DNA from 3 places in the Bacillus sp. AFS053548 genome. Region 1 is predicted to be linked to each of the others. Evidence: riboswitches for the same ligand, from Rfam matches in the RefSeq annotation. Region 1 holds a riboswitch; each other region holds the start of a gene.
What was found. Region 1 has a riboswitch for thiamine pyrophosphate ahead of thiD (bifunctional hydroxymethylpyrimidine kinase/phosphomethylpyrimidine kinase). Riboswitches for the same ligand answer to the same signal wherever they lie in the genome.
Positions count from the first base shown of each region.

Region 1 (10,529 bases):
AAAAGGTAGGGACTATTAAAAATAAACTTGGAAATCTAATTGATTTACCAGGTATCTATTCTCTAAGCCCTCTTTCAAAAGATGAGGCCGTTGTTTCACATTTTTTTGTAAATGAAACATTTGATGGGATGATTAATATTGTTGACGCTGCTCAATTAGAGAGAAATTTAATGCTCACTCTTCAACTTCTAGAGTTTAATAAATCAATGATTATTGGTCTAAATATGGTTGATGTTGCTAAAAGGAGAGGGATTTCAGTTGATCCTTCTAGTATCTCAAAGATATTACAAGTACCAGTTATTCCAATTGATGCTAGATCGGGTAAGGGAACAAACGAGGTAAATGAATTAATAGAGACAATTCCTCAATCTGAAGTTGAGTTTGAAATTGATTATGGAATAATTATTGAAGACGGTATTAAAAATATTATGGCTCTATTACCTTCAACTTTATCTATTCCTAAAAGATGGACTGCAATACAAATCTTAGAGGACAATAAAGAGGTAATAGAATTTATAGCTTCATCCTACGATTTTAGTAAAATTGACCAAGTAATTAGCATAACAGAGGAACAATTAAACAGTGAACACGGCGTGTCACCTTCAAAATGGATTTATTCTGTAAGAAAAGAAGTGATTTCAAATTTAATTGGTAGATCTGTAGAGAAAGAATCTAATGAAGCAGTTACTTTAACTGATCGCATTGATCGATTTGTTACACACCCAATTTTGGGTATTCCTATTTTCCTAGTGACAATGTTTTTAATGTTTAAGCTTACTTTTGATTGGTTGGGGTTACCTTTATCTGACGCATTAGATGGTTTTTTATCAGGACATGTAACAGACTGGCTAACAAACGGTTTAAATGCAATACATGCATCAGATTTTATAAAAGCAGTTATTCTTGACGGTATTGTTGCCGGTGTTGGTGGAGTTTTAGTCTTTGTTCCACAAATTTTTATTTTGTTTTTATTAATATCATTCCTTGAAGATTTTGGATATATGTCTCGAGCGGCTTTAGTAATGGATCGCTCGATGGAAATGGTTGGTTTAACAGGAAAGGCATTTATACCTATGATTATAGGGTTTGGTTGTAATGTACCCGGAGTTATGGCTGCTAGAACGATTGAACAGCCTAGAGAGAGATTACTCACCATTTTGTTAACACCGTTAATGTCTTGTTCGGCGCGTTTACCAGTATATGCACTATTCGTTGGCGCGTTTTTTGCGAAAAATCAAGCAATAGTTGTTTTTTCACTGTATATACTCGGAATAGTAGTTGCATTAGTATTAGCTAAGGTCTTTTCATCTACTATATTAAAGGGTGAGTTTTCATTATTTGTCGTAGAACTCCCACCGTACCGTATGCCACAAGGTAAAGCTTTGTTTAGAAGCACATGGGATAAAGGTAAAGGGTTTATTCGAAAAGCAGGTACGTTTATTTTTGGTGGTTCTGTAGTAATATGGTTATTATCTTATATGGGACCAAGTGGTTTAGGTGTTTCGATGGATGATAGCTTTTTAGCAATGATTGGCGGAATACTTACACCAATACTGGCACCTTTAGGTTTCGGGACATGGCAAGCAGGTGCTTCTTTACTAACAGGATTTTTAGCGAAAGAGGTTGTCGTATCTGCCATGAATATTATCTATCATGTGCCGAATGCAAATTCTTTACAAGGAATATTGTCAACACAGTTTTCTGCACTTTCTGCTTTTAGCTTTATGGTATTTGTCTTATTGTATGTACCATGTCTTGCAACTGTAGCGACAATTCGTAAAGAGACAGGTTCAGCTAAATGGACGTATTTCTCAGTTGGATATGCATTAGTTATTGCGTATATATTAGCGCTAATTATCTATCAAGTTGGAAGTCTCTTAGGCTACTAAAGAAAGGGGTATCTACTTATGATTGTCAATATTATAATAGGGGCTCTTATTTTTGGATATGCAGGGTGGACACTTTTACGATATGTAAAGAAAACAAAAAAAGGTAAATGTGGTTCTTGCTCAATCGCAAAAACTTGTAGTTCAAATTGTGATACAAATTATTCAAAAATAGAAATATAGCGTTAACTAGAAAAGATTAAAATTAAAGTAATCTGTCTAAATACTTGAATAAAGTAGAAGGATTCATTAAGATGATAAAGTAATCAACTTAAAAAATTGAATAGTACTAGGGGTGCCGTAAATGTTCGGCTGAGATTAAGACACGGGAAGTCTTTGACCCTTTAACCTGATCTGGATAATGCCAGCGTAGGAAAGTGAACGGTAGAATGCATATTTTGTATTCATAACATTGATTTGTTCGAGCACAAGTCCTTATGGGATTTGTGCTTTTTTGTATTTAAAATCAAGTTTCATCTTCTATCTGTAAGATCAAAGAGTTCTATTCATGAAATAGGGGGAAGAAAATTGAAGAAAGTATTAACGATAGCAGGCTCTGATTCAAGTGGTGGTGCAGGTATTCAAGCGGATTTAAAGACGTTTTCAGCTCATCGTGTATTTGGAATGAGTGTTATTACAGCAGTAACAGCCCAAAATACGCAAGGAGTGTTTGCAGTACAAGATATGACACCAGAGATTATTGCTAGTCAGTTAGATGCAATTTTTACTGATATTGAAGTCGATGCTGTAAAAATTGGAATGGTATCTCAAATAGAGACGATTAAAGTCATTGCTGAGAAACTAAAGCAATATAAACCAAAGCAAATCGTAGTTGATCCAGTTATGGTTTCAAAAAGCGGATTTGACTTATTAAGTCTGGATGCAAAGGAAGTTTTAATTCAAGAGTTGATTCCGTTAGCAACTGTTATTACGCCAAATCTTCCTGAAGCAGAAGTTATTACTGGTAGAAAAATTACAACGATTGAAGAGATGAAAGAAGCTGCTATTCAAATTCACTCATTAGGTGCTAAGAACGTCCTTGTAAAGGGTGGTCATCTAGAAGGGGAAGCTACTGATATTTGTTTTAATGGTGAGGAGTTCACAAGCTTTAATAGCGTGAGGATCAATACAATTAATACCCATGGTACAGGTTGTACTTTATCTTCTGCCATTACATCTAATTTAGCAAATGAACTTGAATTAAATGAGGCAATTAGAGAGGCGAAAAACTATATAACATTAGCAATCCAACATTCCTTTTCAATCGGAAAAGGGGTAGGTCCTGTACATCATTTTTACTCATTGTATCAAAAGGCAGGAGTTCAATATGTCTAATCAAAATGCAAAAATGACGAAGTGGAACTTTACAACACTGTGGTTTGGTGCGGCAGTTTCTGTAGCAGAAATTATGACTGGTGCCCTAGTAGCACCACTAGGTTTTAAGAAAGGTATGACGGCCATTTTAGTAGGGCATTTACTTGGAACATTATTGCTTATTTTAGGTGGAGTCATTGGTTCACAGCAAAGATTGTCAGCCATGGAATCTACAAAAATTTCATTTGGTAACTATGGTAGCTATTTGTTTTCGATTTTGAATGTTCTACAGTTACTAGGCTGGACAGCAATTATGATTTTAACTGGAGCTCGCTCAATCAATTTAGTTACAATAAAAGATTATCGGTTTGACCACCTATGGGTTTGGTGTTTAGTAATTGGAGTATTAATCGCAATCTGGTTGTACTTTGGACAAAATGCTTCTAAAAAACTTAATAGTTTAGCGGTTGGTTTACTATTTGTTTTAACAATTGTGCTTTGTTTTGTCATTTTTAAAAGTGGTAAAATCTTAACTCAACCAAGCACTTCTGGATTATCTTTTGGAGAAGCAGTTGAATTGTCGGTGATTATGCCATTATCTTGGATTCCCTTAATTAGTGATTATACTCGATTTGCAAAGACAACAAAGGATGGTGCAATTGGTAGTTTTATAGGTTATATGTTTGGTAGCTCTTGGATGTATATTATTGGATTAGGCGCAGCGTTAGCATTTAATGAAGTAGACCCGGTTGCTGTTTTAATGAGTGCAAATCTAGGATTATTTGCAGTTGGTATCGTCGTCTTAGCGACTGTTACAACTACTTTCATGGATGCTTATTCTGCCGGAATATCAGTTACAACTATCTTTCCGAAGCTAAATGGAAAACATATAGCTCTTATCGTTACCGCTATTGGAACAATATTGGCTGTTATTTTCCCAATCGAGAAATATGAAGGATTCTTATATACAATAGGTTCTTTTTTTGCACCGTTGTACGCAATTTTATTAACAGATTACTTTATTCTAAAAAGAACAAATATAAGAAAATCGTTGAAAATTGATTGGCTTGCATTTATTACATGGATTTTAGGGGTTTTCATTTATCGCAAGTTTGTCCAATTAGATTTCTTCCTTGGAGCTACTGTTCCAAGTATGATTTTAATTTGTGTGATTTATATAGTTGTCCAGTTTGTTATTAATAAGCTTGTTCCAAAGCGAATCGGGGGAGAAAAAAATGTTAACTATGAATGAAATGAGTCAAATTCTTGAAAGCGTGAAAGAGAAAAAGCCTTTAGTTCATCACATTACAAATTATGTAACTGTAAATGACTGTGCAAATATGGTGTTAGCTCTAGGTGGATCTCCAGTTATGGCCGATGATTTAGCCGAAGTAGAAGAAATGGTATCTTTTGCTTCATCACTTGTTATTAATATTGGAACATTAAATGAAAGAACAATTCAATCAATGATTAAAGCTGGTAAAAAGGCTAATCAATTAGGCGTACCAGTAATATTAGATCCTGTTGGTGTAGGAGCAACAACTCTACGTACAGAAACGACAGCTAAACTATTGAAAGAAGTACGTTTTGCAGTAGTTCGTGGAAATATGTCAGAGATTAAAATGATTGCTGGCTTAAATGTTCAAATTAAAGGTGTTGATTCTGTAGCTGGTGAAGAAGACGGTGTTGAAATTGCGAAATCTCTTTCAGCGAAATTAGGCTCAGTAGTTGCAATTACAGGTGTAGTAGATATTATTGCAGAACAAGACCGAGTATGTACCATTTCAAATGGGGATAAAATGCTAGCTGATGTAACTGGAACTGGATGTATGAGTACATCATTAATTGGAACTTATGCTGGTGCAACGAATGATTATTTCCTAGCAGCTGTTTCCGGTATTACTACAATGGGACTATGTGGAGAGCTTGCTAAGGCTCGCTTAACTGAAGGACAAGGAATTGGCACATTTAAAGTAAACTTATTTGATGAAGTATCTAAAGCTTCTGTTGATACACTTCTAACAGGGGGGAAAATCGAATGGCTATAACTAAAAGTAAAATAGATTATAAGCTTTATTTAGTAACGGATCGAGATGTATTAGGATCGAGAGATTTAGTTCAATCTGTTGAGGAAGCAATTAAAGGTGGAACAACAATCGTACAAATAAGAGAAAAGAATTGTAGTAGTCTAGACTTTTACAAAATTGCTATGCAAGTAAAAGAAGTAACTTCAAAATATAATGTTCCATTGATTATTAATGATCGTTTAGATATCGCTTTGGCAATTAAAGCGGATGGATTACACATCGGACAAGAAGACTTACCTTTAACCGTAGCTAGAAAGATTGTTGGAGAAGACATGATTATTGGCGTTTCTGCAACAACATTAGAAGAAGCAATGCTTGCGCAGGAACAAGGTGCGGATTATGTTGGAATTGGCTCGGTATACCCAACAAGTACAAAATTAGATGCGAAGTATTTAACACTAGACGAATTACGAAACATACGTGAAGCGATAAAAATTCCAATCGTAGGAATTGGTGGGATTAATGAAGAAAATGTTTCACAATTAATGGAAACAAATATTGATGGTGTTGCGATTGTTTCTGCGATATTAGGGAAAGAAGATATTAAATCGGCTGCTGAACATTTGAGTGTGCTGGTTAAAAAATAATAAATTAGTATCTGGGGTATCTATTTCATCGTTATTGATGGATAGGTGCCTTTTTTTGAGTTATGTTCCGTTCATTGCAGTAGCCAATAATGTAATTAGTGTCCTGACTAATTGGAGTTTAGCGAGAAATGAAAAAGGGGCCATCCTTGGCCCTTTTTTCATTATTATTTAATTAACATTGGTAGATTTGTACTGATATAGGAGGAATCAAAGCAAGTTTGCTAGTTTTCCATTTGAAAAGAACAACTGTAATACGATTTTTAGTGTAAAATACCCTAACTGGCATGGGTAATTTTTCATTTTAATTGCAGATTTGCCATTTTTATTTGCACTATGCCGTTTAATTGCAACATTTCCTGTTTTATTTGCACTAATGAACTTCTTATTTGCAATCCCCCGTTCAATTGTACTTTGGACTAAATTTCCACCATCCTTCCACTTTTCCTAACATTTCCTCTCTTGTCTCAATTTGTCGAACATAGATTAAAGGAAAATGGTAGAAAATAGCGAATATTATCAATTGTAAGACTAAAATATTTATTTCTTATACACGAGATAGGGGACTCCACTGCTATTTGCTGCAGTTGGAGGCATTCTTACGTTTTTTAAAACGTACCTAAATATTAAAAGGAGAGTGACTAACACATGGATTTTTTATTATCTAAAGAACAGCAAATGATTCAAGAAATGGTACGAGATTTCGCGGCAAAGGAAATTGAGCCTTTTGCAGAGGAACTTGATCGTGATAGCAAATTCCCGATTGAAACGTTCAAAAAAATGGGTGAATTAGGTTTATTAGGAATTCCGTTCCCTGAAGAATACGGCGGTAGCGGTGGCGATACAATTAGTTATGCGTTAGCTGTAGAGGAAATAGGGCGTGCATGTGGAGGAACAGGTTTAAGTTTTGCTGCAACATGTTCATTAGGTGCCTCTCCAATTTACTATTTTGGTACAGAGGAACAAAAGCAAAAATACTTAGCTCCAATGGCGCAAGGAAAAACACTTGGAGCTTTCGGTTTAACAGAGCCAAATGCGGGTTCTGATGCTGGTGGAACACAAACAAAAGCAGTTTTAGAAGGTGATGAGTATGTGATTACTGGTGAAAAATGCTGGATCACAAATGCTCAGTATTCTAACACAATTATCGTAACTGCTTATACTTCTATTGATGAAAAAGGAAAGAAAAATATTTGTGCGTTTATCGTACCAACTGACTCAGAAGGATTAACAATTACAGATCCTTATGACAAGATGGGTGTCCGTGCTTCTAATACGACTCAAATCGTTTTAGATGGCGTACGTGTTCCAAAAGAAAATATTCTTGGCAATCCTGATAAAGGTTTTGGCCAATTCTTATATACATTAGATGGTGGTAGAATTTCAATTGCAGCACTTGCAGTAGGTATAGCACAAAAGGCTTTTGATAAAGCATTAGTATATGCGAAAGAACGTAAACAATTTAAACAACCTTTATCTAGTTTCCAAGCTATTCAATTTAAATTAGCTGATATGGCAATGGGAATTGAGTTAGCGAGAAATATGGTGCATAAAGCTGCGTGGTTAAAAGACAATGGAAAACCGTTTGCGAAAGAAGCGGCATTCGCTAAGTTATACGCATCTGAAATCGCTTCCAAAATTGCGAATGAATCATTACAAATTCATGGTGGATATGGCTATATGAAGGAGTATGGAATCGAGCGTTTAGTGCGTGATGCTAAGTTACTTGAAATTGGTGAAGGTACATCAGAAATTCAACGTATGGTAATTGCACGTCAATTAGGATGTCGATAAGGAGAGAGAATATGATCAAAATACTTATTGCAAACCGCGGGGAAATCGCATGTAGAATTATCGAAACATGTAAAAAGCTTCGTTATCAAACTGTGGCAGTTTATTCAGATGCTGATAAAGAAAGTTTGCATGTTAAGTTAAGTGATGAAGCTTTTTCTTTAAAAGGAAATCATACGAAAGACACGTATTTAAACGCAGATTTAATTATACAAATTGCAAAAGAAAATAATGTAACAGCAATTCATCCTGGATATGGCTTCCTATCAGAAAATAGTGATTTTGCTAGAAAATGTAAAGAAGCAGGTATTTTATTTGTTGGTCCTAAGCCAGAGCATTTAGAGATGATGGGCGAAAAAATAAGAGCTAGACAAATAATGGAGCAATTAAACATTCCGTTAATAAAAGGAAATTCTCATCCAATTCAATCGGTTGAAGAAGCACGAGAAATAGCAGAACAAATTGGGTATCCTGTTATGTTAAAAGCTTCTAGTGGTGGCGGCGGTATTGGTATGAAGTTAATCGAAAACGAAGCACAGCTAGAAAAAGAATTTTTAACAACACAAACGAGAGCACTTCAATTTTTTGCGAATGATGATGTATTCATTGAAAAAGCGATTATTAAACCGAGACATATTGAAGCACAAATCGCTGCTGATACTCATGGCAACGCTGTTTTCTTATTTGAAAGGGATTGTTCAATTCAAAGAAGAAACCAAAAAGTTGTAGAGGAAGCACCATCACCGTTCCTTTCTCCACAAGGTAGAAAGAAACTGGAAGAATATGCCCTTACGATTGCTAATCAAATGAAATATGTAAACGTGGGGACAATTGAATTTTTAGTTGATGAAAAAGAAAATATTTATTTCTTAGAAATGAATACTAGATTACAAGTTGAGCACGGTGTAACGGAAGGAATTACAGGAATTGATCTAGTTGAATGGCAGTTCCGTATCACATTTGGTGAAGCACTTCCAATTCGTCCAACTCATGTAGAAATGAATGGTCACTCTATCGAAGTAAGGGTATATGCTGAGGATCCTAAAACTTTCTTCCCATCACCAGGAACAATTCAACACTGTAACTTCCCAGAGGAGATTGGTGTACGTATTGATACGCATCTTTATGATGGATGGGTTGTATCACCGTTTTATGATCCACTTTTAGCGAAAGTGATTGTTACGGCTAATACAAGAAAAGAAGCAGTAATTCAACTGCACAATTATCTTAAAAAGGTAGAAATTGAAGGTATTAAAACAAATCTGCCGTTTTTGATTGATATTCTTTCAACGAATGCATTCCAAGAAGGCGACTATACAACAAGTTTTATTAGTGAATATCAAAAAGTGAAATGAGGTAATTAAAATGGAAAACTTAACTGCAATGATGGCTGGAAGCGTATGGAAATGTCTTGTATCTGTAGGGGATGAAATTAGTAGTGATCAAGATTATGTAATCTTAGAATCTATGAAAATGGAAATTCCGCATGCTGCTCCTTACAAATGTAAAGTCGTAAATGTGTTCGTTAACGAAGGTGATTTTGTAAACGAGGGCGACTCTTTAATTCAAGTTGAAAAACTAGGTTAGGAGTTATTAGTGATGAAGCTACCTCAATCGGCTTTTATAAGAGAAGTAGGTCCACGTGATGGCTTGCAAAATGAAAAACAGTTTGTTTCCACTGAAAAGAAGCTTGAGTGGATCAATTTATTAGTAGAGAGTGGTTTATCTTATATTGAAGTTTCTTCGTTTGTGAGACCAGACTGGATTCCTCAATTAAGTGACTCGGTAGATCTATTTACAAAGCTTAAGAAAAAAGATGGGGTTACTTATGCAGCTCTTGTTCCTAATAAAAGAGGGTTAATGAGTGCATTTGAAGTAGATGCAGATGAAATTAATTTCTTTGTATCTGCTAGCGAAACACATAATTTAAAAAATAAAAACGCGAGAATCGAGCATTCAATGAGCGATATTCGCTCAATGATTACAGAATGTAAAAACAATAAAAAGACTACTAGAGCATATATTTCAACTGTATTTGGTTGCCCATATGAGGGTGCTGTAGACCAAATGAAGGTGATCCAACTTGCAAACCAATTACTTGAGTGTGGAATAGATGAAATTTCTCTAGGCGACACAATTGGAATTGCTAATCCGCTTCAGGTAAATCAATTTTTAGAAAATCTAGTTAAAGAAGTACCAGTTAATCGAATTGCAATGCACTTCCATGATACATATGGTCGTGCTGTTGCAAACCTATATACTTCTTTACTATTTGGAATTGAAAAATTCGATTCATCAAATGGTGGACTAGGTGGTTGTCCATATGCACCAGGAGCTAGTGGAAATGTAGCTACTGAAGATGTTGTTTCACTACTTCATAATTTAGGTATTACAACTAATGTGGATGAAAAGAAACTTCATCAAGCTACTTCATATATCTCTGAACAAATGAACTTAACACCAGTTAGTAAGCTATTTTCCGTATGGAATGGTTCAAAGGAGAGTATTTAAATGGAATCAAGTTTATTAGTAAGTGATATCGGTCATATTAGAATTCTTACATTAAATCGTACAAATGCAGCTAATTCATTATCGCGTGAGTTACTAGATGCTCTTCACGGCCAAATGGATGAGTTAAAAAAATCATCTGTACGTGCTGTCATATTTACTGGTAGTGGATCATCTTATTTCTGCAGTGGTGCTGATTTAAAAGAAAGAAGAGGCATGACTGAGAGTGAGGCTCGAGAAACTGTTGAAAAAATCGGGACACTTTTTGAAAAAGTTGAAAGATTACCTATGCCAACAATAGCAGCAATCAATGGAGTTGCCCTAGGTGGAGGACTTGAACTTGCTTTAGCATGTGATTT
Region 1 is NZ_NUHI01000005.1:24,268-34,796, reverse strand. It holds gene feoB (ferrous iron transport protein B) at 1-1,889, shown strand, start outside; gene CN946_RS02050 (FeoB-associated Cys-rich membrane protein) at 1,908-2,069, shown strand; TPP riboswitch at 2,168-2,279, shown strand; gene thiD (bifunctional hydroxymethylpyrimidine kinase/phosphomethylpyrimidine kinase) at 2,415-3,221, shown strand; gene cytX (putative hydroxymethylpyrimidine transporter CytX) at 3,214-4,452, shown strand; gene thiM (hydroxyethylthiazole kinase) at 4,436-5,248, shown strand; gene thiE (thiamine phosphate synthase) at 5,239-5,874, shown strand; gene CN946_RS02025 (acyl-CoA dehydrogenase family protein) at 6,520-7,665, shown strand; gene CN946_RS02020 (acetyl-CoA carboxylase biotin carboxylase subunit) at 7,677-9,017, shown strand; gene CN946_RS02015 (acetyl-CoA carboxylase biotin carboxyl carrier protein subunit) at 9,028-9,249, shown strand; gene CN946_RS02010 (hydroxymethylglutaryl-CoA lyase) at 9,262-10,173, shown strand; gene CN946_RS02005 (enoyl-CoA hydratase-related protein) at 10,174-10,529, shown strand, end outside.

Region 2 (10,529 bases), on a different contig from region 1:
ATTACATTATAGACTAGTTTCATAGTTGGCAAAAAAACATACGATACATTATCCACCTCTCCTAATTGTAATTTTCAATTAGTTACATGACCCTAAGGGAGTTTCCCTTAAATATCGTATGAAGGAGGTCACATGTATGAGTACTGGACATCACGGTCACCATCTTAACGGTTTTGCTTTAATCGTTGTTCTATTTATCTTATTAATCATTGTTGGAGCAGCTTGCTGGTCTGGACATGACGGATATGGATATGGACATCACTGGTAATCATTAAAAACTATAAAACTTCTGTTAAATTTTAACAGGAGTTTTTTTTATTTATAAAAAAGCTTGTACTTGTTTATGAATACTCAAGTATATCTCTGTTAATAATATGTTAGGTTTCTATTTTTAATTAGAGGAGGTTCCTTATGAATAAACAACGAGCTCAAGAAATTGCTTCTTCACCTGAAATGGCTAATGTTACATATAATGGAGTACCAATTTACATTCAACATGTTGATGAAACAAATGAAACTGCTAGAATCTATCCGCTTGGTCAACCAGATCGAGAGGAAGAAGTTTCAATCAATAGTTTGTCAGAACATTAATTTTCGAGTAAAAAAACAAACCTCTTTGTTTTGAGGTTTGTTTTTTATTGTTTCACGTTTTACCAAGACAAGCTTTCAATTAAACTGCATTTAAGGCATTCCTGAATCGTATCTTTCTTCTGGAAATCGTGTACACAATTTTTTTGAATTGTGATCAATTCGATTTTTAACTGACTCATATTTCTTTCCAAATTCTTTATTTCTTTTATGATTTCTTCTACCCTATTCATATAAGGCCCACACCCTTATTGATAGATTTCTCCGCCTTGTTTTCTAAATTCAAGTGCTTTTTCTTTCATTCCTTCTTCAATGATTGAATCATTCTGAAGTTCTTCTTGTTTTACTAAATCTCTAATATCTTGTGAGATTCTCATACTACAGAATTTTGGACCACACATTGAACAAAAATGTGCTGTTTTAGCTCCTTCAGCAGGTAATGTTTCGTCATGATATTCAATTGCTCTTTCAGGATCAAGGGAAAGATTAAACTGATCACGCCATCTAAATTCAAATCTTGCTTTTGAAAGTGCATCATCTCTTTTTTGTGCACCAGGGTGCCCTTTTGCTAAGTCAGCTGCATGCGCTGCTATTTTGTATGTAATAACACCTACTCTAACATCTTCTTTATTTGGAAGACCTAAATGCTCTTTCGGAGTTACATAACAAAGCATTGCAGTACCAAACCAACCAATCATTGCTGCACCGATCGCTGATGTAATGTGATCGTATCCAGGTGCAATATCAGTCGTTAACGGTCCTAATGTATAAAATGGCGCTTCCTGACAGATCTCTAATTGTTTATCCATATTCTCTTTAATTAAGTGCATTGGTACATGTCCCGGTCCTTCAATCATAACTTGAACATCGTGTTTCCATGCAATTTTCGTTAACTCACCTAGTGTTTCCAATTCAGAAAACTGTGCTTCGTCATTTGCATCGGCGATTGAGCCTGGTCTAAGTCCATCTCCTAAAGAGAATGTTACGTCATAACGCTTCATAATTTCACAAATTTCTTCAAAATGAGTATATAAAAAATTCTCTTTATGGTGAGCTAAACACCATTGAGCCAAAATAGATCCACCTCGAGATACAATTCCTGTCACTCGTTTTGCCGTTAATGGGATATATCGTAATAATACACCCGCGTGAATCGTAAAATAGTCTACCCCTTGTTCCGCTTGCTCGATTAGAGTGTCTCTAAATACTTCCCAGCTTAAGTCTTCCGCAATCCCATTAACCTTTTCAAGTGCCTGATAAATCGGAACTGTCCCTACTGGTACTGGAGAATTTCGGATAATCCATTCACGTGTTGTATGAATATTCTTCCCAGTAGAAAGATCCATCATCGTATCCGCTCCCCAACGAGTAGCCCATGTCATTTTTTCTACTTCTTCTTCAATTGAGGACGTAACGGCTGAATTACCTATATTGGCATTAATTTTCACATGAAAATTACGACCGATAATCATTGGCTCACTTTCAGGGTGATTAATATTCGATGGAATGACAGCCCTTCCTTTTGCAACTTCATCGCGAACAAATTCAGCTGAAACATTCTCTCGAATTGCAATAAATTCCATTTCAGGTGTAATAATCCCTTTACGAGCATAATGCATTTGAGTAATATTTCCATGATCCTTTGCACGTAATGGTTTTCTTTTTAACCCTTTAAATACCTCAACATTATGTTGATCTGACTCTTTTCTATATCCATTATCTTCAGGCTTTATTTCACGCCCTTCATACTCTTCAACATCATTTCGCTCGATTACCCAGTTTTGTCTAATCGCCTTAAGTCCCATTCGAATATCAACTGAGCTAGCTGAATCTGTGTAAGGTCCGCTAGTGTCGTAAACTCTAACTGGAGCATTTTCTTCTTCGCCAAAAGTACCAGTTGTTGGACTTAATTGAATCTCACGCATTGGTACTTTAATGTCAGGTCTAGATCCTTCAACATACACCTTATTACTCCCTGAAAAACTAGACATGATGGAAAAATTCATTTCATTTACAGAATTGTTCATTTGATTTCATTCCCCTTTTTAATTAGTTTAAAAAGGACGAAATCCAATCCATTTAAAGCATGAAAAAAAGCCGAAATCTTATATTTAAGACCCGGCTAAATGTTAGTAAAACTACATTAACAATTATGAAATCATTAATGAGAAATTTCTAACTTCCCCACGCTGGTATGAACCAGATCAGGTCCTGAGGGTTAAGAAACTTATGCACGTTTCTCTCTCAGCCCAACTAATTGGACACCCCTAGTCAATCGATTAAATTGTTCCACCTAAATATAAACCCTCATTTTTAAAATGTAAATGCTTTTATTTCCCTAAAATTTTACAGAAATGGCCAATTCAAAAAAATTTAAGCTTTTTTATACTCGCAAAAATACTTGATTTCATTATGCTTCAAGCCCAATTTCTGGTAAAAAAATAGATTAGTAAAAAATATTTAGTATTGAATATTATTTTTTATATGCTATGCTAAGATTAATTTTCATACATATTCATCACTAGGGGATCCCTTGATAAGGGCTGAGAATAAAGTAGTTACTTTTAAACCCTCAAAACCTGAACAGGCTAGTACCTGCGTAGGAAAGTGGCGCATTTTATATTTTTCCTGCGTGCAATGTAACCACTTTCTTTTTTTAGGAAAGTGGTTTTTTTGTTTGAAAAAATTTTGCTAATGAAAGAGGCGCTGGGACATGGAACTTATTGCAATTACAGATGATCAGCACTCAGTCGAAGTACTTGCTACAAAAATAATTCAAATAATCGATGCAGTCGACTATGTACATATTCGTGAAAAATCGAAAAAGGCAATCGAGCTAATATCACTCTTAAATCTACTAAAAATGAACAAAGTAGATATGAAAAAAATTGTTTTAAATGATCGATTAGATATAGCTATTTTCTCTAATCTATCAAATATTCACTTGCCAGGACATGGTCTTCCACTTGTTGATGTAAAAGAATATTTTCCTAATTTACGAGTAGGAAAATCAGTTCACACTCTTACTGAAGCAATACAGGCAGAAAATGATAAAGCTGACTATATTATGTACGGTCATTGTTTTGAAACAGAGTGTAAAAATGGATTAACACCTAATGGAATTGAACTAATTCCAGAAATGAAAAAAACGTTAACTATACCAATCTATGCAGTCGGCGGAATATTACCTGAACATATCCAAGTTCTAAAAGAGAACGACATTGATGGTATTGCTGTCATGTCTGGCATATTTTCTGCTCAAAATCCTCTAGAAGCTGCGCTGCAATATTTTGAAAGGTGCAAATTCGCTTATGAACAAGAAATTTGATGTGGTAGTAATTGGTGGAGGAATAATAGGTTGTTCCATTGCTTATTATCTAGCGAAAGAAAACATTAATGTCGCAGTTCTTGAAGGACAGCAAGTTGGACAGAAAACAACTAAGGCAGCTGCTGGAATGCTTGGTGCCCATTCCGAGTGGGATCACTCCGAGTCATTTTTTACTTTTGCAAGAAACAGTCAATTAACTTATTTTCATCTTCAAGAAGAATTAAAAGAATTATGTGGAATTGATATTGAACTTAAAAAAGGTGGCATTTTCAAACTAGCTTATACAGAATTAGAAAAAAAACAATTAACTCCCCTACTCACTCAAACTTCGGCACTTTGGTATAACCAGGAGGAGTTAAAAAAGCAGATACCTGGTGTCCATTCAAACATTATTGGAGCAGCTTATATTGAAGACGACGTGAATGTATTACCTGTTTCTGTCTGTAACGCATTTTGTAAAGGTGCTCAACTTTTAGGTGCAACTATTTTTGACTATACACATGTATTTCAAATTCAAAAAAATGATTCACATTATTTAATTAAAACAACAAATGGTAATTTTGAAGCAAAAACCATTGTAGTTGCAAGTGGCGTTTGGAGTAATTCATTGTTTGGACAGCTTGGATTACATCACGAAATTATTCCCGTTAAAGGTGAATGCATCTCGGTAAAAAGTGAAAAAGTTGCATTAAAGCATACTCTGTTCCATGAACAAAATTATATTGTTCCAAGGAATGACGGACGCCTTGTCATCGGAGCTACGATGATTGATAACGAATGGAATGAGAACCCTAGTTTAGGGGGAGTTGAGTCATTAATACGAAACGCTAAAAAAATGCTTCCCGAAATTGAAGACATGAAAATTGATTCATTTTGGGCAGGATTACGACCGCGAACTATAGACTATAATCCCTTTATTGGTACTCATCCAGAAGAAGATCAAATCTTATTTGCGACCGGCCATTTTCGAAATGGAATATTGCTTGCACCGGCTACTGGAAAATTAATTCGAGATTTGATCCTTAAGCGGAAAGTCGATCGTAACTGGATCGAAGCATTTAAAATCAATCGCTAATTTTAACTCTTTGGAGGTGTAAGCATTTGGAAATAAGATTAAACGGAAAGAATATCGATATTTCGAGCAAAACCTGTACAATTCAGGATCTACTTAATGAATATCAATTAGAAAACCGAATTGTTATTGTCGAGGTTAATAAAGAAATTATTTATAAAGAACAGTATCCGTTAACCCGTCTCTCAAACGGAGATTCTGTAGAATTAATACATTTTGTAGGTGGTGGCTAATTATGTTAAAAGTAGGAAATCATACGTTTCATTCAAGATTATTATTAGGAACAGGAAAATACCCTTCATTTGAAGTCCAGAAAGAAGCTGTTGAAGTATCGGAAGCCGAGATACTAACTTTTGCTGTTAGAAGAATGAATATTTTTGAAGAATCTCAACCAAATTTTCTTGAACAATTAGATCTATCGAAATATAAATTATTACCTAATACGGCTGGTGCAAAAACCGCTGAAGAGGCAGTTAGAATTGCTAGATTGGCAAAAGCGTCAGGCTTGTGCGATATGATCAAGGTAGAAGTAATTGGGTGTGATAAATCATTATTACCCGATCCAATCGAAACATTGAAAGCTTCAGAAATGTTATTAAACGAAGGATTTATTGTATTACCTTATACTTCCGATGATGTTGTGCTTGCAAGAAGACTAGAAGAACTTGGAGTACATGCGATTATGCCAGGTGCATCTCCAATCGGTTCCGGAAAAGGAATTATTAATCCATTAAATCTTAAATTCATCATTGAGCAATCGAATGTACCTGTTATAGTAGATGCCGGAATCGGGTCACCAAAAGATGCTGCTTTTGCAATGGAGCTAGGTGCTGATGGAGTCCTTTTAAATACTGCAGTTTCTAATGCGAAAGATCCTGTAAAAATGGCAGTTGCAATGAAGCTTGCTATTGAAGCTGGAAGGCTTGGTTTTGAGGCAGGAAGAATTGAAGAAAAAAATTATGGTGAAGCTAGTAGCCCAATCACAGGGTTGGTGAATTCTTGACAAACCGTTATGCAAAGCAAGAATTATTTTTAGGAAGCGATTGTCAATCAAACTTACAAAAAGCCAGTGCCATTATTATTGGTCTTGGTGCACTAGGCTCATCAATAGCAGAAATGCTTGTAAGGGCCGGCATTGGAAATATAACAATTGTTGACCGTGATTACGTTGAATGGAGTAATTTACAAAGGCAATCTCTTTATACTGAAGAGGATGCTAGAAATAAACTACCTAAAGTAATTGCAGCTAAAAATCGACTTCAACAAATTAATAGTGAAGTATCGATTACTAGTTTAATAAAAGATATTACTAGTCTTAATATTGAAGAGATGATTAAAGGTCAAACAATCATACTAGATGCAACAGATAATTTTGAAACTAGAATGGTAGTGAATGATGCAGCTATTAAGCATGGAATTCCTTTTATTTTTGGTGCGTGTGTAGGAAGCTATGGCCTCTCATTTCCAATTATTCCAGGTAAAACCCCATGTCTTAACTGTTTATTAAATCATATACCAACTTTAAATATGACTTGCGATACAGTAGGAGTAATCAGTCCAATTGTGCAAATGATTGCTGCCTACCAAGTAACCTATGCCATGCAATATCTTACTAACTATGAACTTTTACCAATCTTACAATCGATTGATGTTTGGAAGCATGAAAAGTCTGATATAAACATTGAAAAATTGAAAAATAAAAATTGTCCAACATGTGGTCCTATAAGAAGTTATCCATTTTTAAAAGATGATGACCATATGAAGTCATACGTTTTATGTGGAAGAGATGCAGTCCAATTAAGAGTATCATCTCCTAAAATCCCAACACTAACTAACCTTTCTGAAAGATTACAAGGGTTAGTAAATGATTTGATTGTAAATCCTTATTTATTGTCATGTACATATGAAGATCATCGCATTGTTCTATTTAAAGACGGTCGAGCGATTATTCACGGTACAAAGGAACCATCTGTTGCTAAGGAGCTCTATCGCAAAGTTTTAGGTTAAAATAGAAAAATACCCTTTCAAAGACTAATAATTTACTAGTCTTTGAAAGGGCTAATTATAAACAATTCCTATAATTTAATTAGATTCATTCCCTACTGAACCTGCTAATGTTAAGCTAGATTCTTCATCGATTGGAAATTCAATAACTGTTCTTCCAACATTAATACAGCAGCTATCATGGAAGGAAATTATGGTACGTCTACTATAAATGGTACGATAAACACATTGCCATTTTGCTTAAACTGTCCCCATATTTTATACAATCCCTTTTTTGGAAAACTCGTCATGAATTCCGCAACAGGTCCGCTTGATTTTTCATTCATAGGATGCACATGTAAATATGTATTAGTGTCGCCACTAATCGCAACAACATGACCAACTGCACCTAAATAAGGCTGTAAATCATTAATATCTTTTTTTGTTTTAGCATCTTTGATCGTATATGTCATTTTAACTTCATGATCTGTCGTTAATTTATCAAATTTTAAAGTAATCTCTTTTCCATCAATTACTTTTGTTAATACTTTATCCGGTATTAGTGAAACCGGTTTGACTTGTTGCCCAGAAACTTTTACTAATTTGGATTTTACGTTTTTATCGGAGTCCTTAGGTTTAAAATCTGTAAATAACTTATACTCACCGCCATTTGGAAAGTTCGGTATTACTGTAAACAATCCTTTACCCTTATATTGTGGATGCAAATGGTCAAAAAAAGATAAATCCTTACTTACAACGATCAAATGCATTAATTTTTCATGTTCAATTTCAAACTGTTCAACTGGTTTTCCTTTTAAACTATTAACCTGTATGTTTAAATCTACTTTATTATTACTCTCTGGAATACCATTAAATGAAAATTTTACTTGAGTAGTATCTATCTCTTCTTTTGTTTCATGATTCATATTTTGATGAGTTGATCCTGTGTGTGTCTTACTTTCACAACCACTTAATCCAAAAACAATAACAAAACTAAGTAACAACAATAAGTATTTCATCTAATTCTCTCCCCAGTATAGTATTTTTTTTCAAATAAAAAGCGAACCTATAGTTCGCCTTTTATTTGTTCGATAAACATTTAGTTTAAACGATATCGTACCCTTGATCTTCAATAGCCTCTTTCACTTTCTCAATTGTTTCAGCGTTTGAAGTATTGAATGTTACTTCTTTATTTTCTAAACTTACGATTATATTATTTGTACCAGACACTCCTTCTACAGCTTTCATAACTGCAGCTTTGCAGTGTCCACATGTCATACCTTCTACTTTTAAAATTGTTTCCATTCCTAAATCCTCCTAAATTTTTATGCGTTTTAATCGTAATGCATTTATGACAACCGATACAGAGCTAAATGCCATGGCAGCACCTGCAATCCAAGGCTGCAACAACCCTAAAGCTGCTATCGGTATACCTAAACTGTTATAAAATAACGCCCAAAATAAATTTTGGCGAATATTATTCATAGTTTTCTTACTTAAGCTAATAGCTTTCGGAATATGTGATAAGTCGCCACCTACTAGCGTAACATCCGCTGTTTCAATCGCTACATCTGCACCAGTACCAATCGCCATACCAATATCAGCTTTAGCAAGAGCTGGAGCATCATTAATCCCATCTCCAACCATCGCAACAATTTTCCCTTGTTTTTGTAGTTCAGCTACTATATCTGCTTTTTTCTCTGGTAGAACTTCAGCAAATACATTTTCAATCCCAACTTGATCTGCAATCGCCTGTGCTGTGTGTTTATTATCACCGGTTACCATAAAAACTTCTATTTTTAAATCCTTTAATGCTTTAATCGCATTTCTTGAAGATTCTTTTATTGTATCGGCTACGGCAATAATACCTTCTAGCTTCTCTTCAATTGCTACTAACATTCCTGTCTTTCCAGCAGATTCAAATACGATTAATTGTTCATTTACTGAAGAAAAATCGATATTCTTTTCATTCATTAACTTTCTAGTACCGATATATACCTTTTTATTTTCAATCAAGGCTTCTACTCCATGTCCAGGTATGGCAATAAACTCTGTAATATCAGTTAGTTGCAATTCCTGTTTAACAGCGTATTGAACAATTGCTTGTGCTAAAGGATGCTCTGACATTTTCTCTACACTTGCAACGAGCTTCAATAAATCCTCTCGATGATTTAAATTAATGATATCTGTTACTTCAGGCTTTCCTTTTGTAACAGTACCTGTTTTATCAAGAATGATTGTATTAATTTTTTGGGTAGTTTCTAGAAATTCTCCGCCTTTGTATAAAATCCCATTTTCCGCACCTTTTCCACTTCCAACCATAATCGAAGTTGGTGTAGCAAGTCCTAAAGCACAAGGACATGCTATGACTAAAACAGCTATTGCTACTTCAATTGATTTGGGCAAATTTTGTGGATCGATTACAAAAAACCAAATGATAAATGTCAATATAGCTATGCCAATCACAATTGGAACAAATATATTCGAAATTCGATCAGCTAATCTTTGAATTGGTGCTTTTGAACCTTGTGCCTCTTCAACTATTTTTACAATATTTGCTAATGCCGTATCCTTACCAACCTTCTCAGCTCGTATTGTTAAAATACCATTTCCATTGACTGTTGCTCCAACAACTTTATCATCCGTCTTTTTATCAACTGGTAAAGACTCACCTGTAATCATTGATTCATCAACTGTAGATACTCCCGAAACAATGACCCCATCCACTGGAATTTTCTCACCTGGTTTAACAAGTAGTAGATCTCCAACTTTTACAGCTTCCAATGGTACATAAACTTCATTTCCATTTTCTAAAACAATTGCTTCCTTAGCTTGCAATTCCATTAGTTTTGAAATTGCTTCAGTCGTTTTCCCTTTAGCAATATACTCAAAATATTTTCCAAGCAATACTAACGTTATTAAAACCGCACTTGTCTCAAAATATAGATGCGGCATATACATACCATTATTTATTGTCTTAATTGACTCAACTAAGCTATAAAAGTAAGCAGCCGATGTTCCAAGTACGACGAGCACATCCATATTCGCACTATAATTTCGTATTGCTTTAAAGGCTCCCACATAAAAATGCCAACCTATAATAAACTGTACAGGAGTTGCAAACAAAAGTTGAAACCATGGATTCATTAATAAATGTGGCATCCATATATTTGTACTAAATGGCAGATGGGATACCATCGAATACAAAAGTGGAAGTGAAAGTAAGATTGAACTAATCAATTGAATCTGTTTGTTTTTTGTTGTGTCTTTTTCTTTAACTGCATTTTCTTCTTTTATAACTGCTTTATAACCAATATGACTAATTTTATCTATTATCGATTGAAGTGAACTTACTTCAGATAAATAGGAAATCGTTGCTATATTCATTGCTAGATTAACATTAATTTGAATAACACCATCCATTTTCCCTATTACTTTTTCGATTCGAGCTGAACAAGCAGCACATGTCATTCCTTCAATATTTAACGTAATTTTTTCAACTGCAACCTCATAACCAATCGTATGGATTTTTTCTATTAAATCAGAAGTTTGATATTG
Region 2 is NZ_NUHI01000034.1:26,416-36,944, reverse strand. It holds gene CN946_RS17965 (YjcZ family sporulation protein) at 137-268, shown strand; gene CN946_RS17960 (small acid-soluble spore protein H) at 412-591, shown strand; gene thiC (phosphomethylpyrimidine synthase ThiC) at 837-2,615, opposite strand; TPP riboswitch at 2,753-2,867, opposite strand; TPP riboswitch at 3,102-3,211, shown strand; gene CN946_RS17950 (thiamine phosphate synthase) at 3,302-3,916, shown strand; gene thiO (glycine oxidase ThiO) at 3,900-4,991, shown strand; gene thiS (sulfur carrier protein ThiS) at 5,018-5,221, shown strand; gene CN946_RS17935 (thiazole synthase) at 5,224-5,991, shown strand; gene CN946_RS17930 (ThiF family adenylyltransferase) at 5,988-6,995, shown strand; gene CN946_RS17925 (hypothetical protein) at 7,184-7,990, opposite strand; gene CN946_RS17920 (cation transporter) at 8,076-8,276, opposite strand; gene CN946_RS17915 (heavy metal translocating P-type ATPase) at 8,289-10,529, opposite strand, start outside.
Region 2: linked by a shared signal. The riboswitch ahead of CN946_RS17950 (thiamine phosphate synthase) and the one ahead of thiD (bifunctional hydroxymethylpyrimidine kinase/phosphomethylpyrimidine kinase) in region 1 are both predicted to bind thiamine pyrophosphate.

Region 3 (10,529 bases), on a different contig from region 1:
CGCTTTCTTCCACTTTTTCGATGACTTTAAACTCTTTAAATTCAGACCATCCGCCTTCTTGAGAAGATGCTTCCTCATACATTTCTTTTTCGATATCGATAAATACTTGTGCAATAATTCCATATGCTTCCGCCCAAGCACCTAGTATTTCATCAGTTGCAGCATCACCAAGTACTTCTTTTATTGCCCCTAGTAAATGTTGCCCTACGATTGGATAGTGCTCAGCTTTAACTTGAAGACTGCGGTGCTTTTGCGCAATTTGTTTTACAACAGGAATAATTGTTGCTAGTTTATCAATGTTCTGTGCAGCAGCTAAAACAGTATTTGCAAGTGCAGTTTGTTGTCTACCTTGTTGTTGATTTGTATGATTAAATACATTTAATAGTTCAGGATGATTAGTAAATAAATTTTTATAGAATACTTTAGTTATATCTGTACCCTTTACTTCTAAGACTGGAACTGTTGACTTAATAATATCAATTGTTTTTTGAGATAGCATGAAAAATCCCCCTAATCACGTTTTAAAGTAGTATTATAAATACATCTTTATCTTAGACCTAGAATTTATTTAAAGCAATATGTAAAATACATCTTTTGTGAATTTTTTCGCAAAAATACATAAAAGTTTAAAAAAAGTTCACAATTATGCTATGATTAATCTTAAATAAAACAGTGAGGACAAGTTATGCGTTTAACAACTTATTCGGATTACTCTCTTCGTGTACTAATATTTCTAAGCTCTGAGCCAGGTGAAAAATTAGTTAATATTAAGGACATCGCTGAAGCTTATGATATTTCTAAAAACCATTTAATGAAAATAATTTATAATTTAGGAAAGATGGGCTATATCGAAACGATCCGTGGTAGAAACGGTGGAATCCGTTTAGCTAAATTACCATCAGAAATAAATATCGGTGAAATTATTCGTAAAACTGAAGAAGACTTTAATATTGTAGAATGTTTTGAGCACGGCAATACTTGTGTTATTACACCTGTTTGTTCTTTAAAACATATATTTAATAATGCATTAGAACAATTTTTAAAAGTTTTAGATCAATATACATTAGATGATATTGTAAAAAACAATGCGATGCTTAAAGATTATTTTTCAAGTAATACAAAAGAATAGTTTTTTTGAAATAGAAGAGCGTCCCCAATTTAAAAACAAAAAAACCAACAAAGTAAGCCTTTGTTGGTTTTTTTCATTTAATGTGGTTTATTGACTTTTATAGTTTAATATACTTTACGTTTTCCATCGGTTCTTGGAATAAGGATGAAGCTATTTTACTAAAAATGGTTGGATCCCCAGTTGTAAAAAATTCATGTGAAGTGATTTCAGAGTTAGATAAAATATTTTGTTGATCCAGAATTGCACTTACTTCTAAAGCTGTTTCATCACCAGAGCTGATCAGTTGGATTGATGGTCCCATCACTTTTTGGATGATTGGACTTAATAATGGGTAATGCGTGCAACCTAGTATTAGGGTATCAATATTTGAATCAATAAGCGGTGCAAGAGTGTGTTTAACAATCTCAAATATTTCAGGTTTATTGTAGTCCCCATTTTCAACAATTCCAGCAAACTCTGGGCATGCCAAACCTTCAATTATAACTTTGTCATTAATTCGCTTTAGTGCAGAATGATATGCTTTACTATTAATAGTAGCATTCGTTCCTATGACACCGATTTGGTCATTTTGTGTTAATTTTATTGCTGCTCTAGCACCTGGGCGGACAACTCCAATGACTGGGATTTGAAGTTTTTCTCGCATTTCATTTAAGACTACTGAAGTTGCTGTATTACAGGCGATGACTAACATTTTAATATCTTTCTCCAATAGAAAATTAGTCATTTCCCAAGTGAATTCTCTAATTTCCGTATATGGTCGTGATCCGTATGGACATCTTGCTGTATCGCCTAAATATAAAATGTCCTCTTTAGGTAATTGTCTTATAATTTGTTTGGCAACTGTTAAGCCCCCAACACCTGAGTCAATGACTCCGATTGGCTTATTCAAAAAATCCCCTCATTTTACTTAATAATTTGTTGATGTAGTATATTCTTTATTCATTTAAGATTTTACTATAAGAAATGATATTTTTGTTTATCATTCTCTTTTTAAAAATGTTAAAATTTCATAGTTTTATTGTGCTTATTAACAGAGTATTAAAACATTTAAACACAAGTTAAAAATAATTCGTAAATTCAATCATTATCTGTTATATTAATGAGGGAAGTTTATATGAGAAAAATGTGGAGGAGCCAGTGTTGCTGGCTGAGATAGCATCCTTAAGGTGTTGACTCTTAGAACCTGATCTGGGTGATGCCAGCGTAGGGAACAGTATCTCTTTTTAGATATGTTTTTTACAGCGCATTTACGTCCGGGTTAGTATCCGGACGTTTTCTTTTTGTATAAACAAAAAACAAAAAGGAGATATAGATAATGAAAAAACTAGTAGTATTTTTAGTAGCTATTTGTTTAATGTTAACCGGGTGTGGTCAAAACAAAACTGCTACTACTAAAAAGACAAAGAAATTAAAAAAGGTGACAGTCGTACTAGACTGGACGCCAAATACAAATCATACTGGGCTATTTGTTGCAAAGGAAAAAGGTTATTTTAAGGAACAAGGACTTGATGTAGATATAATCAGCCCAGGAGAAACAGGTGCAGACCAATTGGTGGCATCAGGTAAAGCAGATTTTGGAGTTTCTTATCAAGAGTCAATTACACAAGCAAGAGTTCAAAATGTACCGATTGTATCAATTGCAGCAATTATTCAACATAATACTTCTGGGTTTGCTTCACCAGTGAAAAAAGAAATTAAGTCTCCAAAAGATTTCGTTGGAAAAACATATGGTGGATGGGGTTCACCGGTTGAAAAGGCTATTTTAAAATCACTTATGTCAGAAGAAAATGCTAATGTTAATAAGTTAAATATCGTTAATATGGGTGATGCTGATTTCTTTACAGCGGTAAAGAGAGATATCGATTTTGCGTGGATTTATCAAGGATGGACAGGGATTGAAGCAGAGCTACGTGGAGAAAAATTAAACATGATTTATTTAACTGATTATAGTAAAAAGCTAGATTACTATACTCCAGTTTTAGCTACAAACGAAAAAATGATTAGTAAAAACCCTAAAATAGTAAAAGCGTTTGTGGCTGCAGCATCAAAAGGATATAATTTTGCGATTGATAACCCAAAAGAAGCTGCATCGATTTTAATAAAGGATAATCCAGATTTAGATAAAAAATTAGTGGAAAAAAGCCAAGAATGGTTAGCATCTAAATATAAAGATGATGCAGACCGTTGGGGTGAGCAAAAGTTATCAGTTTGGAAAAACTATGCTGATTTCTTAGCTGAAAATAAATTATTAGAAGGAAACTTTAAGCCGAAAGAAGCATTTACGAATGATTTCTTACCAGCGAAATAAGGAGGAGCAAAAATGCAATCTACTTTAATGAGTGTCCAAATTATACCGAAAACAAATAATATTGAGGATGTTATTCCAGCAGTTGATGAAGCAATTAAAATTATTGATGAATCAGGTGTAAAATATCAAGTTCAACCATTGGAAACAACTATGGAAGGCGACTTGAATCAATTATTAATGGTTGTTCAAAAAATGAATGAAAGAATGATTGAAATAGGTTGCCACAATGTTATAACTCAAATGAAAATACTTTATCAACCACAAGGTATTACGATGGATGTGTTAACGGAGAAGTACCGTTAATGAAATCAAAAAATATTAAAGGATGGCAACCAATCGTTGTCATCCTGCTTTTTTTAATCTGTTGGCAGCTAAGTATTAAAATTTGGAAAATCGAATCTTGGTTATTGCCAGGACCGATCGCAATCTTTAAAGAAGGAATGAAGTCATCTGATTCACTACTTCCTCATATTTCTTCTACAATTCAATTAACGATTATTGGATTGTTAATTGGTAGTTTATTAGGATTTTTAATCGCATTTCTATTGCATTTAATTCCAGGTGTTAGGGAAGCTTTTTACCCATTATTAATTCTTTCGCAAAATGTACCAATTATCGTATTGGCACCGCTTTTAATTATTTGGTTTGGATTTGGTGTATTACCTAAATTAATTATTATTTCTCTTGTTTGTTTTTTCCCAGTTACAGTTTCAGCTTTAGATGGTTTCCGACAAACACCAAGTGAACTAATAAATTATATGAAAATGGCGGGAGCATCCAAATCACAAATTTTTTGGAAAGTTGAATTGCCTTTTTCTCTACCTTCCATTTTTTCAGGCTTAAAGATTTCTGCAACTTATAGTGTTATGGGGGCAGTTATATCTGAATGGCTCGGAGCGAAATCTGGAATTGGGGTGTATATGACTTTAGCTTCATCTTCATTTAGAACAGATCGAGTATTTGTTTCAATTTTTATCATTATGTTTTTAAGTATGCTTTTCTTCTTCCTAATAGTCGTAATTGAACGTTTTACTGTTAAATGGAAAGTTAAAGGGGAGAAACGGAAATGACATTACAAGTGGAACAATTATCAAAGAGTTATAGCGGTCATCAAGTTCTAGAGAATATTTCTCTTTATGTAAACGAGGGAGAATTTGTTTCAATTTTAGGCCCATCTGGTAGCGGGAAAAGTACGTTGTTTCATCTTATAGGTGGTTTACTAAAACCTGATTCCGGAGAAGTAAAGTTAAATGGGTCGATAATAAATGGAGAACTTGGTCATGTTAGTTTTATGCCTCAAGATCATTCATTACTACCTTGGAGAACAGTATTAAAAAATATTGTTTTGTCACAAGAATTAAAGCATAAACCTGATGAAAAGTTGGCAAGAGACTGGCTTAAAAAAACTGGTTTAGAAAACTATGAGAATGCTTACCCTCATGAATTATCTGGTGGTATGAAACAAAGAGTTTCATTTTTAAGGTCTCTACTAGCACCGCAGTCGTTCATGTGTATGGATGAGCCTTTTTCAGCTTTAGATGAGTTCACTAGACTTGAAATGCAACAATGGCTCTTATCAATATGGGAGGAGCAACGACGATCAATTTTATTAGTAACGCATAATATTGATGAAGCGTTGTTAATGTCTGATCGAATATATATATTTTCTGACAAACCCGCAAAAATCAAAGAAGAAATCATTGTTCCATTTCCAAGACCACGTAAAAAAGAATTATTATTGAGTGATGAATTTACGGAATATAAAAGAAAAATCTATTTGGCTTTAGAGAAGGAGTAATACGATGAAAATGATAGATGCTCATATTCATTTAGATTCTTATGATATTAGTCAAAGAGAAGAAATATTAGCTAATTTAGAAACACACGAAATCGAGGCGCTCATTTCGGTATCGATGGATTTAAAATCTAGTAAGAAAAATTTAGAGTTAAAAAATCAAAATAATAGTGTATATCCAGCATTCGGATTTCATCCTGAACAACAAATCCCATCTGATGAAGAGGTTAATCAATTAATTGAATGGATTAAGAATAATCAGGATGAAATGGTCGCAATTGGGGAAGTTGGTTTACCATATTATAAGAATTTAGAAGAACAGATTGATTACGTACCTTATATTCAATTACTAGAAAAATTTATCTCACTTGCAAAAGAGTTAAATAAACCGATTATATTACATGCGGTGTATGAGGACGCCGAAACCGTCTGTAATCTATTAGAAAAATATTTTATTAAAAAAGCCCATTTTCATTGGTTTAAAGGGGACGAACTTACAATTAAACGGATGATGCAAAATGAGTATTTTATCTCAATTACACCAGATGTATTATATGAAAATGAGATTCAAGACTTAGTAAAAAAGTATCCTTTAGAATTAATGATGATAGAAACAGATGGTCCTTGGCCATTTGAAGGGCCTTTTGAGAATGAGTGGACACATCCAAAATTTATGCATCAATCGGTTGCAAAGATAGCTGAGTTAAAAGAGATAGATCTATCAAATGCATATAAAACTTTATATGAAAATACTAAGAAATTTTATAGTATATAAAATAAGAAAATCGTTATCCAACAGGAAACGATTTTTTTATTTTAATTAGTTTAGTTTTAGGTAGGTAAAAAGAGCTAAAATAAAATCCCCCTATAGCAGAGCATCTATCCTAATTTACGGATAGGCTTTTTTATCTACTATAAGTAGGATATAAAGTTAAACTTTCAATTTAGATAATCAGATTCTTTACAAGCAAGAAAATAGTGAAATGTAAAACTTAAGTTTCAATGTAAATACCAAAACCGGCATGTGATTAGAATGCCGGCAGTATGTTGGTTTGTAGAAGTGTTTCTACAAAATAACTACAGTTCAAGCTCTCCCATACGAAGAAGCTCTATAACTGCTTGTGATCGCCCCTTAACCCCAAGCTTCTGCATTGCATTTGAAATATGATTTCTCACAGTTTTTTCACTTATAAAAAGTTCTTCAGCAATTTCTCTTGTAGTCTTATCTTGAACAAGAAGCTCGAATACTTCTTTTTCACGCTTTGTGAGTGTGTGCTTTGTTTGATAGTCTCTATCCTTCAACTGTGCTAACCCTCCTTGCTTGACCGAGCTGTTCTTCGGATGGGTATTCATTTAGTCTTTTTATCATATGAACGATAGGTCTTTTAGGTGAATATTTCCAGTAAATTTAGAGCTAGATTTAAATTATTTATTTTTTTCTATTTAGCTTGTTCTAAAAAATGTACAGGCTCGTATAAATAGTAAAAAAGCGTGGGGGGAGTATGGTGATGAAAAAAAGATTGTTAGTAACAGCGGCAGCGGTATGTGGAATTGCAACAATGAGTGGATGTAGTTTACTTCCAACGAAATCTTCAACTGACATTGATCCACCTAAAACTGTAGTTTATAAAAGTGATCAACCTTCAAAAGAAGTAGCAAAGAAAGAGGAAACTGTAAAAAGGGAATTATATTTAATTGATCGTAACGGGTATATTGTACCGCAAACGTTCCAATTACCTAAGTCTACTAGCTTGGCTAAACAAGCGTTAGAGTACTTAGTAAAAGATGGTCCTGTTACAGATGAATTACCGAATGGTTTCCAAGCAGTTTTACCTCCGAATACTGAAGTTTTAGGTGTTCAAACTCAAAAGGATGGTACGATTATTGCTGATTTTTCACCAGAATTTAAGCAATACCGTGCTGAAGATGAATTAAAAGTGTTTCAAGCTGTTACTTGGACGTTAACTCAATTTGATAATGTGACAAAGGTGAAAATTCGAGTAAACGGAAAAGAGCTTGCATCGATGCCAGTAAATAAAGCTCAAATTGGTGATGGGTTAACAAGAGATGATGGAATTAACTTTGATAAAGGTGATATTGTAGATATTATGAACTCCAGACCAGTTACGTTATATTATGTTTCTCAAGGGGAAATGGGAGACACTTATTATGTACCTGTAACGACTAGGATTTCAAATGCTGAAACAGATTCATATTCAGCAATCGTAAATGAACTTGTAAAAGGTCCATCTGAATATTCGAATTTAGTTTCCGATTTTGGAACTGATACGAAACTAGTTAGTCAACCTGTTTTCAAAGGCGGTAAACTAGTACTTAATTTTAACGATGGTATCTATGGAAATATTGCAAAAAATATGATCAATAATGATGTACTACAGCCACTTGTACTTTCTTTAACTGAGCAAAAAGGAGTTAAGTCTATTGAAATTCAAATCAATGGAAAATTAACTGCGCTAGACCAACAAGGCAAGCCTTTAAGCCAACCTGTTTCTAGACCTAAGGATGTAAATACAAAAAAATTGTAAGCCAGTGGTTAGGGAAAGATAATATTTAACTTTAAAAAAATGTTTTAAATTTAAACCTTGTACAAAAATTGTGATGATTTTTGTACAAGGTTTTTAATTTTATCTATAAATTACACTTAATAAGTAGAAATGAAATCACATTTTTGTCTATACTAGTATTTGGAAGATTTTGTAGGAGGAACGATCATGAAAAGAACAGATGGAAGATTAAATAATGAACTTAGACCCATAGAGATTATTACTCACTATACAAAGCATGCAGAAGGTTCTGTGCTGATCAGTATTGGTGATACGAAGGTAATTTGTAATGCAACAGTTGAGGACCGTGTACCGCCATTTTTGAGAAATAGTGGAAAAGGTTGGATTTCAGCTGAATATTCAATGTTACCTAGGGCTACTCAAGAGCGTACAATACGTGAATCATCTAAAGGTAAAGTTACTGGTCGAACAATGGAAATTCAACGTTTAATAGGAAGAGCGTTAAGAGCAGTAGTTGATTTAGAAGCACTTGGTGAAAAGACAATTTGGATCGATTGTGATGTAATTCAAGCAGATGGAGGAACAAGAACTACTTCAATTACTGGTGCATTTGTTGCGATGATGCTTGCTTTTGATAAATTAATTAAAATGGATAAATTGAAATCGTATCCTGTAAAAGATTATTTAGCAGCAACTTCGGTTGGTATTTTAGATGACCTTGGACCAGTACTAGATTTATATTATGTAGAAGATTCTGCTGCAAGTGTTGATATGAATATTATTATGACTGGAAAAGGACAGTTTGTTGAACTTCAAGGAACTGGTGAAGAAGCAACATTTTCAAGAGAAGAATTAAATGAGTTACTATCTTTAGGTGAATTAGGAATTAAATCTCTAATTGAAAAACAAAAAGAAGTGTTATTACAAGAAGGTATTAAATTTCAATAATCATTTCGAGGAGAGACTTTAAGGATGGAAACAATCATTATTGCGACAAATAATCAAGGTAAAGTGAAGGATTTTGAAGCACTTTTTAACCCGATGGGATTTCAAATTAAGTCTTTAAAAGACTTTCCTGATATTCAAGAAGTTGAAGAAACAGGAACTACATTTGAAGAAAATGCGATTTTAAAAGCTGAGTATTTAGCGAGTGAGTTACATACGCCAGTCATTGCAGATGACTCTGGTTTAATAGTGGATGCACTTGAAGGTAGACCAGGTGTTTATTCTGCTCGATATGCCGGATTACATAAAAGTGATGAAGATAATTTACAAAAAGTTTTAAGTGAACTAGTAGGAGTTTTTCCTGGAAAAAGAACTGCGCGATTTTATTGTGCTTTAGCTTTAGCGGTTCCAGGCAAAGAAACAATCACTGTTTATGGTACAGTTGAAGGGTATATTGCCAATGAAAAAAGAGGAACAAATGGTTTTGGCTACGATCCAATATTCTTTTTGCCAGAATTAGATAAAACGATGGCTGAATTAACAACAGATGAAAAAGGTGGCTTAAGTCATCGCGCTAATGCAATTAAATCATTAATGAGTGTAATAAATAAAGAAGATAAAGACTTTTTACTAAGAGGATCAAATTAATGAAAGTACTAATTGTAAGTGATAGCCATGGATTGACAAAACCATTGCAAGAAATCGCCGACCGATATCGTGACAGTGTAGATTTAATGATTCACTGTGGAGATTCAGAATTAGAAGTGAATGCTAAGGAACTAGAGGATTATAATGTTGTAAGAGGAAATTGTGATTTCAGAGGAGAATTCCCTGAAGAATTTATTCACCGTGGGAATGAATATACAATCTATGCAACACATGGTCATTTACATGGAATAAAACAGTCATTACAAAAGCTGTATTATCGTTGTAAAGAAGTTGGAGCAACAATTGCTTGTTTCGGTCACTCACATGTATTAGGAGCCGAAGTAATTGATGGTGTGCTTTTTATTAACCCTGGCAGCATTTTATTACCGAGAATGCGAAAAGAAAAGACTTATGCTATTCTTGAAATATTTGGTAAGAAAGCTAATGTTACTTTTTATAATACAGATGGAACGGAGCTTATAACAACTTCATTTGAATTATAATGAATAACAGGAGGTTAGTAGCTTATATGCTACTAACCTTATCTAAAAACAAAAAAATTTGGAGTACTAAAAGCCGGAAAACCCTAATAAACTAAGGTAATTATACAACTTTTAAATTTTTTCCTTTATTTTGGAAAAAAAGTTTTAAAATAGTGTTGACTTTAATTTGTATAGTGACTATAATAAAATATGTCGACAGGGTGATGTCGCAAAGAAATAAAAAAATAACAAATATGCGGGTGTAGTTTAATGGTAAAATAGAAGCCTTCCAAGCTTCGGTCGTGGGTTCGATTCCCATCACCCGCTCCATATGTCCTGGTAGCTCAGCAGGATAGAGCAACGGCCTTCTAAGCCGTCGGTCGGGGGTTCGAATCCCTCTCAGGACGTCCAAAAGACACTTGTTTTACGAAATGTAAAATAAGTGTCTTTTTTTGTGTTTTAACTACTTAGAAATAAAATGATGAATTACGTTTACTATATAAATTAGGATGGATTCCTATCATTTAATAGAAATCTTAGATCATCATAAAATTTATACTAGATATGTTATTCTAATATAAATAAAAGAGTGGAGTGATATAAATGAACGAAAAAGAATTTTGGAGCTTAATATCTAAAATGCATATTGTTGAAGAACCGTATGAATGGGTAATAAATCATTTAGCAAAACAATCAG
Region 3 is NZ_NUHI01000008.1:46,081-56,609, forward strand. It holds gene hmpA (NO-inducible flavohemoprotein) at 1-499, opposite strand, end outside; gene CN946_RS05145 (RrF2 family transcriptional regulator) at 686-1,129, shown strand; gene racE (glutamate racemase) at 1,227-2,018, opposite strand; TPP riboswitch at 2,247-2,356, shown strand; gene CN946_RS05155 (ABC transporter substrate-binding protein) at 2,445-3,437, shown strand; gene CN946_RS05160 (thiamine-binding protein) at 3,450-3,740, shown strand; gene CN946_RS05165 (ABC transporter permease) at 3,740-4,507, shown strand; gene CN946_RS05170 (ABC transporter ATP-binding protein) at 4,504-5,235, shown strand; gene CN946_RS05175 (TatD family hydrolase) at 5,240-6,007, shown strand; gene CN946_RS05180 (helix-turn-helix domain-containing protein) at 6,310-6,534, opposite strand; gene CN946_RS05185 (GerMN domain-containing protein) at 6,735-7,778, shown strand; gene rph (ribonuclease PH) at 7,965-8,705, shown strand; gene CN946_RS05195 (XTP/dITP diphosphatase) at 8,730-9,350, shown strand; gene CN946_RS05200 (metallophosphoesterase family protein) at 9,350-9,853, shown strand; tRNA gene CN946_RS05205 (tRNA-Gly) at 10,089-10,162, shown strand; tRNA gene CN946_RS05210 (tRNA-Arg) at 10,166-10,239, shown strand; gene CN946_RS05215 (DUF4240 domain-containing protein) at 10,436-10,529, shown strand, end outside.
Region 3: linked by a shared signal. The riboswitch ahead of CN946_RS05155 (ABC transporter substrate-binding protein) and the one ahead of thiD (bifunctional hydroxymethylpyrimidine kinase/phosphomethylpyrimidine kinase) in region 1 are both predicted to bind thiamine pyrophosphate.